One region of the Mesorhizobium sp. Pch-S genome, then DNA from elsewhere that is predicted to be linked to it. Evidence: riboswitches for the same ligand, from Rfam matches in the RefSeq annotation. Region 1 holds a riboswitch; the other holds the start of a gene.

Region 1 (7,980 bases):
AGTTTCGACGATCAGCCTGGCCAACCGGTCGCGCCGGCGGCGGTCGAGCCCATCCGCCTGGGCGTATTCATCGACCAGTCGTTCCAGCTCCTGCTGGTGATCATCCAGGCCGGCGTCGGTCAGAGGCGGTGGCAGATGACCGAGTGTAACCGCGGCGATGCGGCGCTTGGCTTGCGCGGCTTCGCCGGGATTGGAGACAATGAACGGATAGATCACCGGCAGCGCGCCGGTGACGATTTCCGGGAAGCAGTTCGGACCGAGGGCAACGGTCTTGCCGGGCAGCCACTCCAGCGTGCCGTGCGCGCCGACATGGATGATCGCATGGACCCCAAGTGATTTCTGAAGCCAGAGTCCAAAGGCGACCAACTCGTGGCGCGGCGGCAGCGTTGGATCGTGATAGTCGGCGCGGCGGTCGGCGGAACGGCCGCGATCCGGTGCCAGAGCCACGGTGACATTGCCGAACGTCGCGGCGCGAAACGGGAAATGGGATCCGCCGGCTTCGCCCCAGGCGTCGGATACGGTCTGGCGCGCATCTGCCGGCAGGTCACTGGAAAGCGCGGCGTAGTCGTTGGCCGCCAGGCGCTGGCCGGCCTCTTCCAGAAGGTCGAGCAGCCGGCGTGGGGATTCAGGAATCTTCTCAACGAAATAGCCGGCATCGTTAAGGTCATGCAGCATGGCGAGCACGGAGGAGGGCACGTCAAGCCCGACGGCATAGCCGGTACGACCCGGAGCGCTCGGATAGTCGGGAACAAGGATGGCAAGACGCCGTTCGGCCGGGGCCGCTCGCTGAAGCCGGATATGCGCGGCGATGCGATCGGCGACACGCTCGACGCGGTCGGGCTCCGGCCTGTTGGCGAAAGCACGGAAGGCGAGCTCGGTATCTGCTCCCAGTTCGGCCTTGAAGGAGATCGCGCCGGCCAGGATGCGGCCATCCAGTTCCGGCAGTACGACATGCATGGCAAGATCGGCCGGTGCCAGGCCGCGCTGGTTGGTCTCCCAGGCGTCGCGGCGCGTCGTGGCGACAATGACCTGGAACACCGGCACGCCGGCACGGTCGAACAGGGTTTCGGCCCCAGGTTCAGCACCGGAAGCAAAGGCGGTGGCGGTGACGATGGCGGCAGGGTTCAGAGTGCTGAACGCCTTTTCGACGAACCCCAGAGCCGCCTGGTCTTTCAGACTGGGCACGAAGATGGGCACGGCCATGACGTCGCGCACTTCAAGCGCTGCGGCCAAGGCATCGATGGGGGCAGCATCGGCCGCGAGCAGCATTGAACGATAAAAGAGGACGGGGACGGCGGGTTTGCTGGTGAACGTCGGAGGAGGCGCGTCGACGACACCGACGCCCGGCTGATAAAACCCCGCCTTGGGCAGTTCGACCGGTTGGGCGACAACCCGGTCGTGGCCGCAAAGCCGAGCCAGCTGATTGACCAGCGCAGACATGTTGGCCGGTCCACCCTGGCGAAAATAGGCAAGCAAGGCGCCAAGCTCTTCGGCAGGCAGAGTGGAGGCTTCCGTGAGGCGCGGATCTTCGTCATGGGATTCGCCGGGCAGCAGCGCCAGCTTGATGCCCCTGGCGCGGGCTGTCGCGGCAAGCTGGTCGCAGCCGTAGCGCCACCAGTCGTAGCCGCCCAGGATTCGTACCAGGATCACCTTGGCGTGCCGTGCGACGCTGTCGATCCACAGATCGACGGACATCGGGTGGCGAAGGTCGCGCAGCGCCGCCAGCCGCATCGAGGGCAGGGTTTCGGCATCCGCCTGCCAGGCGGACGCCAATCCGGCCAGATCGCTGTCGGTGAAAGACAGCGCCACCATCTCCGCCGGCTGCTGGCGCAGATCGACCGGCTCGGCGATATCGTCGAGCGAGGCGGAGGTGGTGGTCAGGATGTGCAAGGTTTATCCTACCAGGATCTTCTCGATGGCCGGGCGGTCGAGACCCTTCAGCCCGATCACGACCAGCCGCGAGCGGCGGTCGTCCTCAGCCGTCCAGGCGCGATCGTAATAGTGGTTCACGCGTGGCCCCACAGCCTGCAGCAGCAGACGCATCGGCTTGGCGTCGACCTCGACGAAACCCTTTACGCGCAGCACGTTTTCCCTGTCCGCGGCCTCCGCGACACGGCGAGCGAGATCCTCCGGATTGGCAACAGCGGGGATTTCGACCACGAAGGTGTCGAAATCGTCATGCTCGTGGTCACCCATGCCATCATGATGGCTCTTGCGGTTTTCAATGTCATCCTCGACGGCGAGGCCGAGGCCGAGCAGTACTGACGGATCGACCTTGCCCTGTGCGGTCGGCACCACCTTGACCGCGCGTGCGATATGTTCGTTCAGCACGGCATTGGCCCGAGCCGCACCGGCCTCGTCCAGCAGATCGTTCTTGGAGAGAATGATCAGGTCGGCGCAGGCGACCTGATCCTCGAACACTTCCTCGACCGGATCGTCGTGGTCGAGTGAGTCGTCTGCGGCACGCTGGGCGGCGAGCGCGTCCATGTCCGAGGCTACGCGTCCTTCGGCAAGTGCCGGGCCGTCGACCACGGCGACGACACCATCCACGGTGACGCGGTTCTTGACCGTCGGCCACTGGAAGGCCTGCACCAGTGGCTTCGGCAGTGCGAGGCCGGAGGTCTCGATCAGGATGTGGTCAACCTTCGGCGTGCGTGCCAGGATCTGGTCGAGCGCCGGTACGAAGTCGTCGGCGACCGTGCAGCAGATGCAGCCATTGGCGAGTTCGACGATGTTTTCCTCAGGGCAGGTGTCGACACCGCAGCCCTTGAGGATCTCGCCGTCGACGCCGACGTCACCGAATTCGTTGACGATGAGGGCCAGCCGCTTGCCTTTGGCGTTTTCGAGGATGTTGCGGATCAGCGTTGTCTTGCCGGCGCCGAGGAAGCCGGTGACGACGGTGCAGGGGACGCGGGAAACGGAAGCGGTCATATCTGGTCCTTCAAAACAGCGAGGGGAGGGATGCGCGCGACGAGGCCGCGCTTCAGGGAGTCAGGGCGGCCTCGCCATGGAATGAGGCCGTCCTGCGATGTCGCGAAAAGTTCTGCTCCGGCGACGAGGTCGGAACCCGATCCGACTGTCAGGTCACCAAAGACATAGCTCCAGCAGTCGTTGCGCAGCAGTGCCGCCGAAAGCCGGCGCTTGCAGTTCCCGAGGCACTCGACTGTTCGCACTTCAATGGAGTGGCGGTCACGAGCTGCGGCGCGGGTGGCTTCGGCCAGCAGAGCGCCGGCACGGGGATGGGCATCAGAGCCGTTCTCATCCCGACAGGACGAGCAGACGATGACGGTAACGGGCGCGGTTTCCACATCCGCTGTCGTCGTCCCGGCCGAGAAATTATCGTCGTGATCCAAATCAGGCTCCTTGCCCGGGACACCCGCCAGGCGTTGGGATTCTGGTCAGACGGCAGGTCTCCTGGCTCGCGGGTCGGTGCCTCGGTGCCGCCTTCCCGGGAAAACCCCAGTGGCTCTCGGCCTTGGCTCGCCGCTCACAGTTGCGGGGACAGCCGCGGACTTGAGGCTTTTGCCCCGCACCGCATTCCCTCTTCGCTCCTCCCCGTGAAGGGAGGAGACCGTCTTTGCCGGATTTAGGCTTGGGCGGGTGGCGCTGTCAACGCGCCGCAACGGCGGATCGCGTCGCAAGCGTGATGGTGGCTTGGGCCACCGAGCCGACGTCAAGCCACTATACAATCCCGTTCTCGCCTTTGAATGTGCAGATTGGCTGCCAGGAAGTCGATGAAAAGACGCGTCTTGGCAAGCGGCAGGCGGGCGGCCGGCCAGACGATGTGGACCGGAACCGCCGGCTGTTCGAACTCCTCCAGAATCACCTCGACTGTGCCGCTGTCGACAAGATCCTGGATCTGCCAGAGCGGCACGCGGCCTATGCCGAGGCCAATGGCGATTGCTGCGTGGCTCGCAGCCGCGTTGTCGAGATGCAGCCGCCCACCGACCTTCACGGTCAATGGCCTGCCGCCTTCCTGGAATTGCCAGGCACCGGCATCGCGATCCGTGTTGCGGAAAACACAGTGATGTTCGGCCAGGTCTCGCGGATGGGAGGGGCGCCCGCGTTTTTCGAAATAGGACGGCGCGCCGAAAACGACCCGGCGCATGATGCCGAGCCGGCGCGCCTTCAAGTCCGAATCCGGCAGTTCGCCGATACGGATGGCGAGGTCCAGCCCTTCCTCGGCAAGGTCGACGAAGCGGTTCGAAAGATTGAGTTCGATCTCCAGCCTGGGGTGCATTTCCATGAAACGCGCGAGGATCGGGACAAGATAGCGATGTCCGAACAGTTCCGGTGCTCCGACCTTGAGCAACCCGGAAGGTTCGGCGCTGCGGTTCCCGGCTTCGATCCTGGCTTCGACAATTTCCAGAAACGCCGGTTTCACCCGGCGGTAGAAGTCATGCCCGGCTTCCGTGGGCTGCGCCTTGTGCGTGGTGCGGCGAACTAGCTCCACGCCGACACTCCTTTCAAGAGTGGCCAGCGAACGACTGACCGCCTGCAGCGAACGGCCGAGATGGCGGGCGGCGGCTGACAGGTTGCCCCGTTCGACGATCGCGAGGAACGCTTCGACGTCATCAAACCGATCCATGCTGGCTCTCCGATTTTCGGGAGACCGTATCACAGATGACCGGCCTACCAACCGGCAAACGAGAGACCGATCTTCACAGGCATATGGTTCCAAAACCTGAGGTAAACCGATGTCTGATCTGAACGGGAAAACCGTGCTCGTGGTGGGCGCTTCCGGCCGTAGCGGTGGCTATGTCGCCGCCGAGCTTGCCCGGCGTGGTTTCATTGTGCGGGCGCTGGTGCGCAACGCAGCGGCTGCACGAGCGGCACGGGGCAACGGCGCATCGGAAATCGTGCATGGCGACCTGCGCGATGCCGGAAGCCTCGACGGCGCGCTCAAGGGAATAGACGGGGTCTACCATGTCGGCCCGCCCTTCGTGGCGGACGAACCAGCACTTGGTATTGCCATGGTTGATGCGGCGAAGCGCGCGGGAGTTGGCAAGTTCGTGTTTTCGTCCGTCATCCACCCAGCCAACGGGCTGGCCAATCATGCCAGCAAACTGCCGGTGGAGGAGGCGTTGCTGCGCTCCAGGTTGGACTACACCATCCTCTACCCGGCAACGTTGTTCCAGAACATCGCCCCGGCCTGGCAGGCCGTGGTCCGCAACGGTGTCTTCGCGGAACCTTTTTCGAACACCGCGCGGCTGGCGCGCGTCGATTACCGCGACGTCGCCGAAGTTGCGGCCAAGGCATTGACTGAGGATCAGCTTGCCTATGGCTCTTTCGAGCTTGCCGCCGATGGGATGCACAATCGCATCGAGATTGCCGCCTTGATGAGTGCCTTGCTTGGGCGGGTGATCGAGCCGGTGGAACTCAGCTTCGAGGCGTGGGCGGCCGTCGCCAAACCGCCTTTCGAAGGCGATGCGCTGGCGCAACTCGCACGCGTATTTGAGTCCTACACGGAATTCGGCTCTGCCGGAAACAGCCTGACCCTGCGTGCCATTCTTGGACGCGAACCCAGTACGCTGCGGCGATATTTCGAAGAGCTCGCGGTCGTCGATCCGCAAGATTTATCGCTGTCGTGATCCGGATCGAGCCGGTGACCAATTCCACGGAAAGGAGCGGGTGGTGCTAGGCCAGCTCCAGGATACGGTCGGCGGTGCTTTCGACCGGTCCTCTGGAATCGATTTCGTGGTCGGAAGACTCCCGAAGCAGCGGCTCGACCGTGGCGATCAGTTCGGCAATCTTGCGCTGTTCCTCTTCGATGTGACCATAACCGTCAGGGGTTCGTGCCGACACCCTTTGCATGGCTGTCTCGACCGGCACGGAGAGCAGGATGACGGTATCGATCAGCGGGAAAAGCTCGTCCATATTCTCGGCACAACCGCTGATGAAGAGGGTCTCTTCGCGCGGTTGGCAAAGCAGTGTGCGAACCTTGTCCAGCTGCCACACCCAATCCTTGCCGTCTCCAGGCGTCAGCGTGTCACCAGGGACGGCATCGATCCAGTGTGACCACTCCGGCGTATCGAGGTCGTAGGCCGCATGGCCACGTCTCGCCAGCTCCAGGATGGTGGCTGACTTGCCGGTCCCGGACATGCCGGTGATCAGGACGCGTTTCATGGAGAGCTCGGATGGCGAACAGATTCACAGGTGAAGTGCGAGATGCTTGCGCATGTAGACCGTGGTGCCTTCCATGTACGGCTCGCGTTCGGTGATGACATAGCCCAGGCGCTCATAGAGCGCGATGTTGGCTTCGAACGCGGCGTTGGTCAGCAGGCGGGTTTCGTTGTGACCCGCCTGGCGAGCCAGCTGTTCTGCATGATCGAGCAGTTTTTTGCCAAGCCCCTTTCCCTGCTGAGCCGGCAACACACAGACGTTCTCGATCCAGAGATGATCGTTTTCCTGGATGGTCTCGATCAGACCAGCGATCTCGGTATCCAGATAGAGCAGGGTGAACTGGTGCTTTTGCAGCGCCTCGTCGTAGTCGGCCTTCATCGGGCTCGGTTCGCGTCCGATGACCGTGATCCACTTCGAGTAGGCCGCGCGCACGACGTCGCGGACCAAGGCCACATCTGTCGCAGTAGCAGTTCGAAATTGCGCGGCGACTTCAAGCGGCATGGGCGGTCTTTCGGTTGGCGTCATGGCAAGCCAAGGATTCGGAGAGATGACGAGAGTGCCATCGCGTGGCCGTTGGTCGCCAGCCGCCAGAAGAAAATTTTGTCTGGCCATGTCGGAATGTGAAACGCTGCTTCGTCTTACAGGCAGCGTTATCGAAAACGCATGAGACAACAAACGGAGAGCCTCATGTTCCGCGCATTGTTAGCAGCCGCAGCTTTTCTTCTCGGCACTCCGGCGTTTGCCGGGTCCGTACCCGTCGGCGATCGTGTCGAGGTCAACGGCATGAAGATGTATTACGAGGTGTCGGGCGAGGGCGAGCCGCTGGTCGTCCTGCATGGCGCCTACATGAACATTCCGTCGATGGGGGAGATCATTCCGACACTGGCCAAGACCCACAAGGTCTATGCACTGGAATTCCAGGGACACGGCCGCACTACAGACGTCGACCGGCCGATCACCTATCCCAATCTCGCCGACGATGTTGCCGGCTTCATGGACAAGGTGGGTCTGAAGAAAGCCGATGTGTTCGGCTATTCGATGGGCGCAGCAGCCGGCCTGCAGCTCGCCATCCGTCATCCTGACAAGGTCAACAAGCTGGTTGCGGCATCGGTCGCCTACGATGCCAAGGGCTGGCAACCCGAATTCACGGCCTTTATTCCTCAGATGAACGTCGAGATGTTCGTCAACATGCCTTTCGCGGCTGAGTACAAGAAGCTCGCCGCCAATCCGGATGGCTTTCCTGCGCTGGTCGGCAAGCTGATCCCGCTGGAGAAGGAGCCGATGGCCTGGGAAGCCGAGGTCAAGGCACTCAAGACCCCGGTGCTGATCATCAGCGGCGATGCCGACGTGGCCACGCTCGAGCATTCGGTTGCGCTGTTCCGGTTGCTTGGTGGCGGCGCCATGGGCGACATGGGCAAGCCGCTTGCCGCCTCGCGCCTCGCAGTCATGCCTGCGACCTCGCACACCGCCGTCATCACCCAGCCCGCACTGCTCTTCGCCTTCACCGAGCCCTTCCTGAAGGGCGAAACACCCAAGGGCATGTTCCAGTAAACGGGACAGAGCCTGACGGAGAAGGAGGCGCTAGCAGCGCCTCCTTTGCGTTTGTCGCGTTTGTCAGGCGGCTCTCGCGATGGCGGCGACAGCGGCGAGCGCTGGACCGAGATCACCAGCAGGCGTTATTTCGGTGCGTTCGAGGCCGAGCCAGGCCTGCATCAGTTTCAGCTCTTCGAACAGCTCGGTCGCGGTTTCCGGCGGCGCGCTCGCTTCAGCATAGGCGGCATGCACGCGCAGCACGCCGGCGGGCCGGTCGGCTTTGAGGTCGACGCGCGCCACGATCTTCTCGTCATAGAGGAAGGG
Region 2 (7,980 bases), 130 kb from region 1:
GAAACCGAGCGACAGGCCGGGCATGTTGGCGCCGAGCAGCTCCAGTTCCTTGCGGAAGATGATCTCTTCCGGCCGCCGGGCGCAGTTGACGAAGGCGATGTCCGTCCATGGTGCGCAGTCGTTCAGCCAGCGCAGCATCGACATCATCGGCGTGATGCCGGAGCCCGCCGAAATGAAAAGATACTTCGCTGCGGCATGGTTGTGGTGCGAGAAATCGCCCGCCGGGCCGCGCGCCTTGATGCGCGACCCGCGCTTGAGATTGTCGAACATCCAACGCGTGCCGATGCTGCCGGCCTGCGCCTTGACGGTTATGGAGATCGAGAGCGGTCGCGACGGGGACGAGGCCAGCGTATAGGTGCGCATCAGCGGACCGTCGGCTGTCGGCAACTCCAGCGTGATGAACTGGCCCGGCTTGTAGCGGAACCAGGTCTGCGCATCCGAGCGGAAGGTGAAGGTCTTCACGTCAGGCGCTTCGTCGGTGATGCCGGCCACTTCCAGCACCTGCAGGCGATCGTCCCATGGCACCATCTCGTCGAGATGGCGATAGAGGTGGATGCTCGTAACGGCGTTCATTGGAGCGGCCTCAAGCGACGCTGCGCAGCGCTGGTCTTTCGCCCTCGGTGAGCCGGGGCTCCATGAAGCGCGCATACCATTCGACGAACTGGATCACGCCGCCTTCATGCAATTCGGAATACGGGCCCGGCTGGTAGGCCGGCGAGTTGATACCGAACGCGTTCTCCTCGACGATGCGGCGATCCTCGTCATTGGTCAGCGTCCAGACGTGGATCAGGTTCTGCAGGTCGTAGTCGACGCCTTCCACGGCATCCTTGTGCACCAGCCATTTGGTGGTCACCGCCGTCTCGGTGGCGCTGATCGGGAGAACGCGGAACGTCACCGCGTGATCGCCCAGTATGTGGTTCCAGGTCGTCGGATAGTGGTAGAGCATCAGGGTGCCGATGCGGTCGGTGGCGACACCGTCGGACAGGTTGCGCTGCACGGCGCGCTGGCCGGTCATGGTGTAGCTCACCGCATGTGGAAGCAGTGGCGCCCGTGTCGTGCGGTACTGACCGGCCGTATCGATGACGAAGCGCGAAGGCAGCCCGTCGGCTTCGCAGCGTGCCCAGTGTTCCAGCAACTCGGGGTCATCCTCGACACCGTTGACGCCGGTCACGGTCGGCGCTTCAGGGAAGGTCTTGCAGAGCTCCGGATGGTTACCCGCGCAATGGTAGCATTCGCGGTTGTTTTCCCAGACCAGCTTCCAGTTGCCCTTTTCGACGATCGTGCTTTCGAAGGCGATCTTGGCGTCGGCCAGGCGATGCGGCAGGAAGTAGGGCTCCATCATCTGGCGGAAGGGAGCGAAGTCCGCCGGCTGGTCGGCCAGGCAGACGAAGATGTAGCCGCCGGCGCTTTCGCAGGCGACCGGCTTCAGCCCGTAGTCGTTGCGGTCGAAGCCTTCGGCCATCTGCCGGGCGAACAGAAGCTTGCCGTCGAGGTCGTAGGTCCACTGATGGTAGGGGCAGACCAGACGGGCAGAGGTGCCTTTGTCGACGGTGCAGACGCGGCTGCCGCGATGGCGGCAGGAATTGTGGAAGGCGCGGATCTTGTTCTCGCGGTCACGCACCAGAACGATCGGGTAGGCGCCGATCTGGACGGTGAAGAAACTGCCCGGCTTGGCGATCTCGCAATCATGTCCGACGAACAGCCAGTCGCGGTACCAGATCAGCTCCATGTCGAGCTTGAAGAAATCCGGATCGGTGTAGAAGGGCTGTTCCAGCGAGAAGCCATCGCGCCTCGCGCGGATGAGCTTCAGCATTTCATGACGTGCGTCCATGTCCTGTCCTCGTCAAAGGACTGAACTGGTGGTGATGGAGGGTAGATGGCCATGTTGGACGGTCTTTGACCGGCGCACGGCTTTCTGCCTCTTGACCGCCCACCGCGATCAGTCGAGTTCCAAAAAGTCCAGGGCTGGTTTCCGGGCTCCGAAGCTGTCCTTGTGGACCGTCTCGACACCTTCCCAGGCTTTCGCCCAGTGGTCTGTCGTCGAGACAGAAGCTTCGCTACCGTTGCGGGGGCAGCGCCGGCGTCAAACCGGCTTCCCAATTATCCCTCCGGCGGGGTTCGCCGGAGAGCACCTTGAACGTGCCGATCTGATCACGGACGCCGCGCCGGTGCGATGACGAAAGCGACATCGGCGCAGTGCAAAGACGACAGGCCGGAATTACTCGGCGGCCTCGGCAAGAGGCGAGGGCACATAGTTGAGGATCGGCCCAAGCCAGCGCTCGACATCCGCGACACTCATGTCCTTGCGCCTGGCATAGTCCTCGACCTGGTCACGTTCGACCTTGGCGACGCCGAAATAATAGCTCTCGGGATGCGCGAGGTAGAGGCCGGAAACCGACGAGCCGGGCCACATCGCCATGCTCTCGGTCAGGCGCACCCCAATCCGCTCCTCCGCCTGCAGCAGATCGAACAACGTCACCTTCTCGGTATGGTCCGGTTGGGCCGGATAGCCGGGGGCCGGGCGGATGCCCTGGTAGGGCTCGCCGATCAGGTCGTCCGGCGCGAGGTTCTCGTCGGGTGCATAACCCCAATATTCCTTGCGCACCTTCTCGTGCAGGCGCTCGGCAAAGGCCTCGGCGAAACGGTCCGCCAGTGCCTTGACCAGGATCGAATTGTAATCGTCGTTGGCGCGCTCAAAGCGTTCGGCGATGGCCACTTCCTCGATGCCCGCCGTCACCACGAAACCACCGATATAGTCCGGCTTGCCGCTGTCCAGCGGTGCCACGAAATCCGAGAGCGCGACATTCGGTTTGCCGTCGCGCTTGCTCAGCTGCTGGCGCAGCGTGAAGAAGGTGGCGAGCTCGCTGTCCCGGGCCTCGTCGGCAAACAGCTGGATATCATCGCCTGTCGTGTTGGCGGGCCAGAAGCCGAGAATGGCTTTCGGCGCGAACCACTTCTCGTCGATGATCTTCTTCAGCATCGCCTGCGCGTCGTCGAACAATTGCCGCGCCGCCGGCCCCTGCTTTTCGTCCTCGAGGATCCTGGGATAGCGCCCCTTCAGTTCCCAGGTCTGGAAGAAGGGCGTCCAGTCGATGTAGCGGGCGAGTTCGGCCAGGTCCCAGCTTTCGAACACCCGGGTTCCAAGAAAAGACGGCTTCGGCGGCTGGTAAGCGGTCCAATCGACCTTGTGGGCGTTGGCGCGCGCCCTGGCCAGCGGCAGCCGTTGCTTTTCGCGTTCCGAGCGCTCATGCGCCTCTGTCACCTTGCGATACTCTGCCTGGATCGTCTCGACATATCCGGCCTTCATGTCGGGGGAGAGCAGGCTGGAAACGACGCCGACCGCGCGGCTGGCATCGGTGACATAGACGGCCTGTCCCTTCTGGTAGCGCGGATGGATCTTGACGGCGGTGTGGACGCGGCTGGTCGTTGCACCGCCGATCAGCAGCGGGATGTCGAAACCCTCGCGCTCCATCTCCGAGGCCATATGCACCATCTCGTCGAGCGACGGGGTGATCAGGCCGGAGAGGCCGATCACGTCGACCTTTTCGGTGCGCGCCGTCTCCAGGATCCTGGTTGCCGGCACCATGACGCCGAGATCGATGATCTCGTAATTGTTGCAGGCCAGGACCACGCCGACGATGTTCTTGCCGATGTCGTGCACGTCGCCCTTGACGGTGGCCATCAGGATCTTGCCGGCGCTCTGGCGTTCGCCATTGTCGATGCCGGCGGCGGCATTGGCGAGTTTCTCGGCCTCCATGTGCGGCAGCAATCCGGCGACGGCCTGTTTCATCACGCGGGCGGACTTCACCACCTGCGGCAGGAACATCTTGCCTGCGCCAAACAGGTCGCCGACGACATTCATGCCAGCCATCAAAGGGCCTTCGATGACATGCAGGGGGCGTTCGGCCTTCAGCCGGGCCTCGTCGGTGTCGGCATCAATGAACTCGGTGATGCCGTTGACCAGCGCATGCGAGATCCGCTGTTCGACTGGCCACTCGCGCCAGGCCAGGTCTTTTTCCTTGGCTTCCTTGCCGGCCGTACCCTTGTAGCGCTCGGCGATCTCCAGCATGCGCTCGGTCGCGGTGCCGCCCGCCTTGGGCTGGCGGTTGAGCACGACGTCCTCGCAGGCCTCGCGCAGTTCGGGATCGATCGATTCGTAGACGGCCAATTGCCCGGCATTGACGATGCCCATGTCCATGCCGCGCTGGATGGCGTGGTAGAGGAACACGGCGTGCATGGCCTCCCGCACAGGCTCGTTGCCGCGGAACGAGAAGGACAGGTTGGAGATGCCGCCGGAGATATGGACATGCGGCAGCGTTGCGATGATTTCTCCCGTCGCCTCGATGAAGTCGACGCCGTAATTGTCGTGCTCCTCGATGCCGGTGGCGACCGCGAAGACGTTCGGATCGAAGATGATGTCCTCCGGCGCGAAGCCGGCCTGTTCCGTGAGCAGTTTGTAGGCTCGTGTGCAGATCTCGACCTTGCGCGCCCGGGTGTCGGCCTGGCCGACCTCGTCGAACGCCATCACCACGACGGCGGCGCCATACATGCGGCACAGCCGGGCGTGATGCAGGAAGGCCGCTTCGCCTTCCTTCATCGAAATCGAATTGACGATGGCCTTGCCCTGCACGCATTTCAAGCCGGCCTCGATGACGTCCCATTTCGAGGAATCGATCATCACCGGCACACGGGCGATGTCGGGCTCTGCGGCGACCAGGTTGAGGTACTCGACCATCGCCTTTTGCGAGTCGATCAGGCCTTCGTCCATGTTGATGTCGATGACCTGCGCGCCGTTGGCGACCTGGTCGCGTGCAACGTCGAGGGCGGCCGCGTAGTCGCCGCCGGTGATCAGTTTCCTGAATTTCGCGGAGCCGGTGACGTTGGTGCGTTCGCCGACGTTGACGAAGGGAATGTCCTTGGTCAGCGTGAACGGTTCCAGGCCTGACAGGCGCATCTGCGGCGATCGTTTCGGCAGCCCGCGCGGCGCGTACCGGGAGACCGCGTCCGCGATCGCCGCGATATGTTCCGGCGTCGAGCCGCAGCAGCCGCCGACCACATTGACCAGCCCTTCGCGCGCGAAGTCCTCGACCTGGCCGGCCATGAACTCCGGGCTTTCGTCATATTGACCGAATGCGTTCGGCAGTCCGGCATTCGGATAGGCGCAGGTGAAGGTCTCGGCCACAGACGACAGTTCCGCCAGGTGCGGACGCATGGCGGCAGCACCCAGCGCGCAGTTCAGGCCGATGGTGAAGGGCAGGGCATGCCGCACGGAATGCCAGAAGGCCGTCGGCGTCTGGCCCGAAAGCGTGCGGCCGGACAGGTCGGTGATCGTGCCGGAGATCATGATCGGCAGCCGGATGCCCTTCTCAGCATAAATCTCCTCGCAGGCGAAGATGGCGGCCTTGGCGTTGAGCGTGTCGAAGATGGTTTCGATCAGGATGATGTCGGCGCCGCCGTCGATCAGCCCGCGCAACTGTTCGCCATAGGCGAGGCGCAGGTCGTCGAAGGTGACGGCGCGGTAGCCCGGATTGTTGACGTCCGGCGAGATCGACGCGGTGCGGTTGGTGGGACCCAGCGCGCCGGCGACTAAGCGGCGCCTGCCGTCTTCCTGTTCGGCCCGGCGCAAGGCGCGCCGCACCAGCCGCGCACCGTCGCGGTTCAGCTCGTAGACCATGTCCTCCATGCCGTAGTCGGCCTGCGCGATCGACGTGGACGAGAAGGTGTTGGTCTCGACGATGTCGGCACCGGCCTTGGCATAGGCGTAGTGGATGTCTTCGATGGCCTTGGGCTGAGACAGGATCAGCAGGTCGTTGTTGCCCTGCTGATGGCAGGCGCAGCCGCTGAAGCGGTCACCGCGGAAGTGGTCCTCGCCAAAGCCGAGCCCCTGGATCTGCGTGCCCATCGCGCCGTCGAGCACAAGGATGCGCTCGCGCGCGGCAGCCTGCAGTGCTGCGAGAATTTCCGAGCCGTCAGGACGTGACGACAGCGGGCCGAAGAGCTCATCGACCGAAGACATATTGCGACACTCTTCATTCCAGGAACGACGTCGCCAAAACTAATCACATAAAGACATCTTTATGTCAATATGCGGATGCTCCCTGGTTGCGGGACCTTGGTTCCGTGCCGTTGCTCTGTCACTCTCAAAGCACGGCAATGTTTTTTGCGAATGCGACGCATCTGAGATAGGAAAGCCCAATCGGCGAAAGCCTGTCAAAAGCCGAGCAAGGGGAGACCCACAGGTTGGAACGGAACATCGCGGATCTTTGCCGGGAGTTCGGCTTGCGCCTGACCGGCCCGCGCCGAATCATCATGCAGGTCCTGTTCGAGTCGAGCGATCATCCCGACGTCGTCGAATTGCACCGCCGCGTCACCGCGCTCGAACCGACGATTTCACTCGCCACGGTCTACCGTACGGTCAACCTGCTGCGCGAGAAGGGCGTCCTGGAGCGCCACACCTTCGGCGATGGCCGTGCCCGCTACGAGACCACGCCGCGCGAACACCATGACCATTTCATCAATGTGGAAACCGGAACCGTCATCGAATTTCAGTCCGAGGAAATCGAGCGCCTGCAGGAGGAGATCGCCCGCAAGCATGGTTTCACCATCGTCAGCCACAAGCTCGAAATCTATGTGCGGCCCCTGAAGCGGGGCCGGAACAGAAGCTAGAGCATTTTGTAGCCAAGTGGGACCATTTGGCGTTACAAAAATGCATTGAAAACAAAATCTTAGAGCGTTTCCGTGAAAAGCGGAAACGCTCTGGAGCGGTTTGCGGTTTGGCGCGAACGGCAATCGGCTCTCGCTTGCTCCGGCCGAGGACCGCAGGCCTCGTCAGCCTGCGATATGGCTGGTCTCTGCCCGTGCGGCCCGCAGGCTGGTGACGAGGAACGCCATGATGAACAGGACTGTCAGCAGCAGCACGATGGTCGGCGCGGGTGCGCTGTCGATGAAGAACGACAGGTAGACCCCCAGCAATGACGCGCCGACCGCGATCACCACCGAAAGCCAGAGCATGGCGCTGAAGCGCGTGGTCAGCAGGAAGGCGATAGCGCCGGGCGCGATCAGCATGGCGATGGCGAGGATGATGCCGACAGCTTTCAGTGCGCCGACAATGGTCAGCGAGATCAGGCACAGCAGGCCGTAGTGCAGCAGCTGTACCCGCAGCCCGACGGCTCTCGCCTGCGCCGGGTCGAAGGCATGCAGCAGGAAGTCGCGCCATTTGAGGCCGATGATGCCGGCGGTTATCGCCGCGACGACGGCTGTTTCGACGATGTCGCGCAGGCCGATGCCGAGGATGTCACCGAACAGGATATGGTCGAGATGAACCTCGGACTGGATCTTGACGTAGAGTACCAGTCCAAGCCCGAACATGCCGGAAAACACGATGCCCATCACCGTGTCCTGCTTGATGCGGCTGTTGTCCTTGAGGAAGCCGGTGGCGAGCGCACAGATCATGCCGGCCGCGAAGGCGCCGACCGCGTAGGGCAGGCCGACAATGTAGGCGAGCACCACGCCGGGAAAGACGGCGTGGCTGATGGCGTCGCCCATCAGCGACCAGCCCTTGAGCACGAGGAAGCAGGAGAGCAGGGCGGTGGGAACCGCAACCAGAACCGCAATGACCATCGCATTGATCATGAAATCGAACTGGAAGGGAGCGAGCAAGGTATCCAACATGGTCAGGCTGTCCTTTCCAGCGCCTGGGCGGCGCGCCGGCGCGCTGCCAGCATGCCGTGCTTGGGTGCGAAGACGAAGGCGGTCAGAAAGATCAGCGTCTGCAGAACCACGATGATGCCGCCGGTCGCCCCATCGAGGAAGTAGCTGGCATAGGCGCCGATGAAGCTGGTGGCAGCCCCGATGACTACGGCGATCACAAGCAGGCGGGGGAAGCGATCGGTCAACAGATAGGCCGTGGCACCCGGCGTCACCACCATGCAGATCACCAGGAAGGCGCCGACCGTCTGCAGCGCGGCAACCGTCGATGCC

Evidence for each region. Region 1 has a riboswitch for cobalamin ahead of C1M53_RS23790 (DUF1636 family protein). Riboswitches for the same ligand answer to the same signal wherever they lie in the genome.
Region 2: linked by a shared signal. The riboswitch ahead of C1M53_RS23255 (aromatic ring-hydroxylating dioxygenase subunit alpha) and the one ahead of C1M53_RS23790 (DUF1636 family protein) in region 1 are both predicted to bind cobalamin.

The regions. Positions count from the first base shown of each region.
Region 1 is NZ_CP029562.1:5,093,260-5,101,239, forward strand. It holds gene cobN (cobaltochelatase subunit CobN) at 1-1,890, opposite strand, end outside; gene cobW (cobalamin biosynthesis protein CobW) at 1,894-2,931, opposite strand; gene C1M53_RS23790 (DUF1636 family protein) at 2,928-3,353, opposite strand; cobalamin riboswitch at 3,387-3,591, opposite strand; gene C1M53_RS23795 (LysR family transcriptional regulator) at 3,674-4,588, opposite strand; gene C1M53_RS23800 (NmrA family NAD(P)-binding protein) at 4,698-5,591, shown strand; gene C1M53_RS23805 (shikimate kinase) at 5,638-6,126, opposite strand; gene C1M53_RS23810 (GNAT family N-acetyltransferase) at 6,151-6,624, opposite strand; gene C1M53_RS23815 (alpha/beta hydrolase) at 6,811-7,674, shown strand; gene C1M53_RS23820 (winged helix-turn-helix domain-containing protein) at 7,738-7,980, opposite strand, start outside.
Region 2 is NZ_CP029562.1:4,966,266-4,974,245, forward strand. It holds gene C1M53_RS23250 (hybrid-cluster NAD(P)-dependent oxidoreductase) at 1-573, opposite strand, end outside; gene C1M53_RS23255 (aromatic ring-hydroxylating dioxygenase subunit alpha) at 584-1,831, opposite strand; cobalamin riboswitch at 1,946-2,151, opposite strand; gene metH (methionine synthase) at 2,219-6,016, opposite strand; gene C1M53_RS23265 (Fur family transcriptional regulator) at 6,241-6,666, shown strand; gene C1M53_RS23270 (metal ABC transporter permease) at 6,829-7,677, opposite strand; gene sitC (iron/manganese ABC transporter permease subunit SitC) at 7,674-7,980, opposite strand, start outside.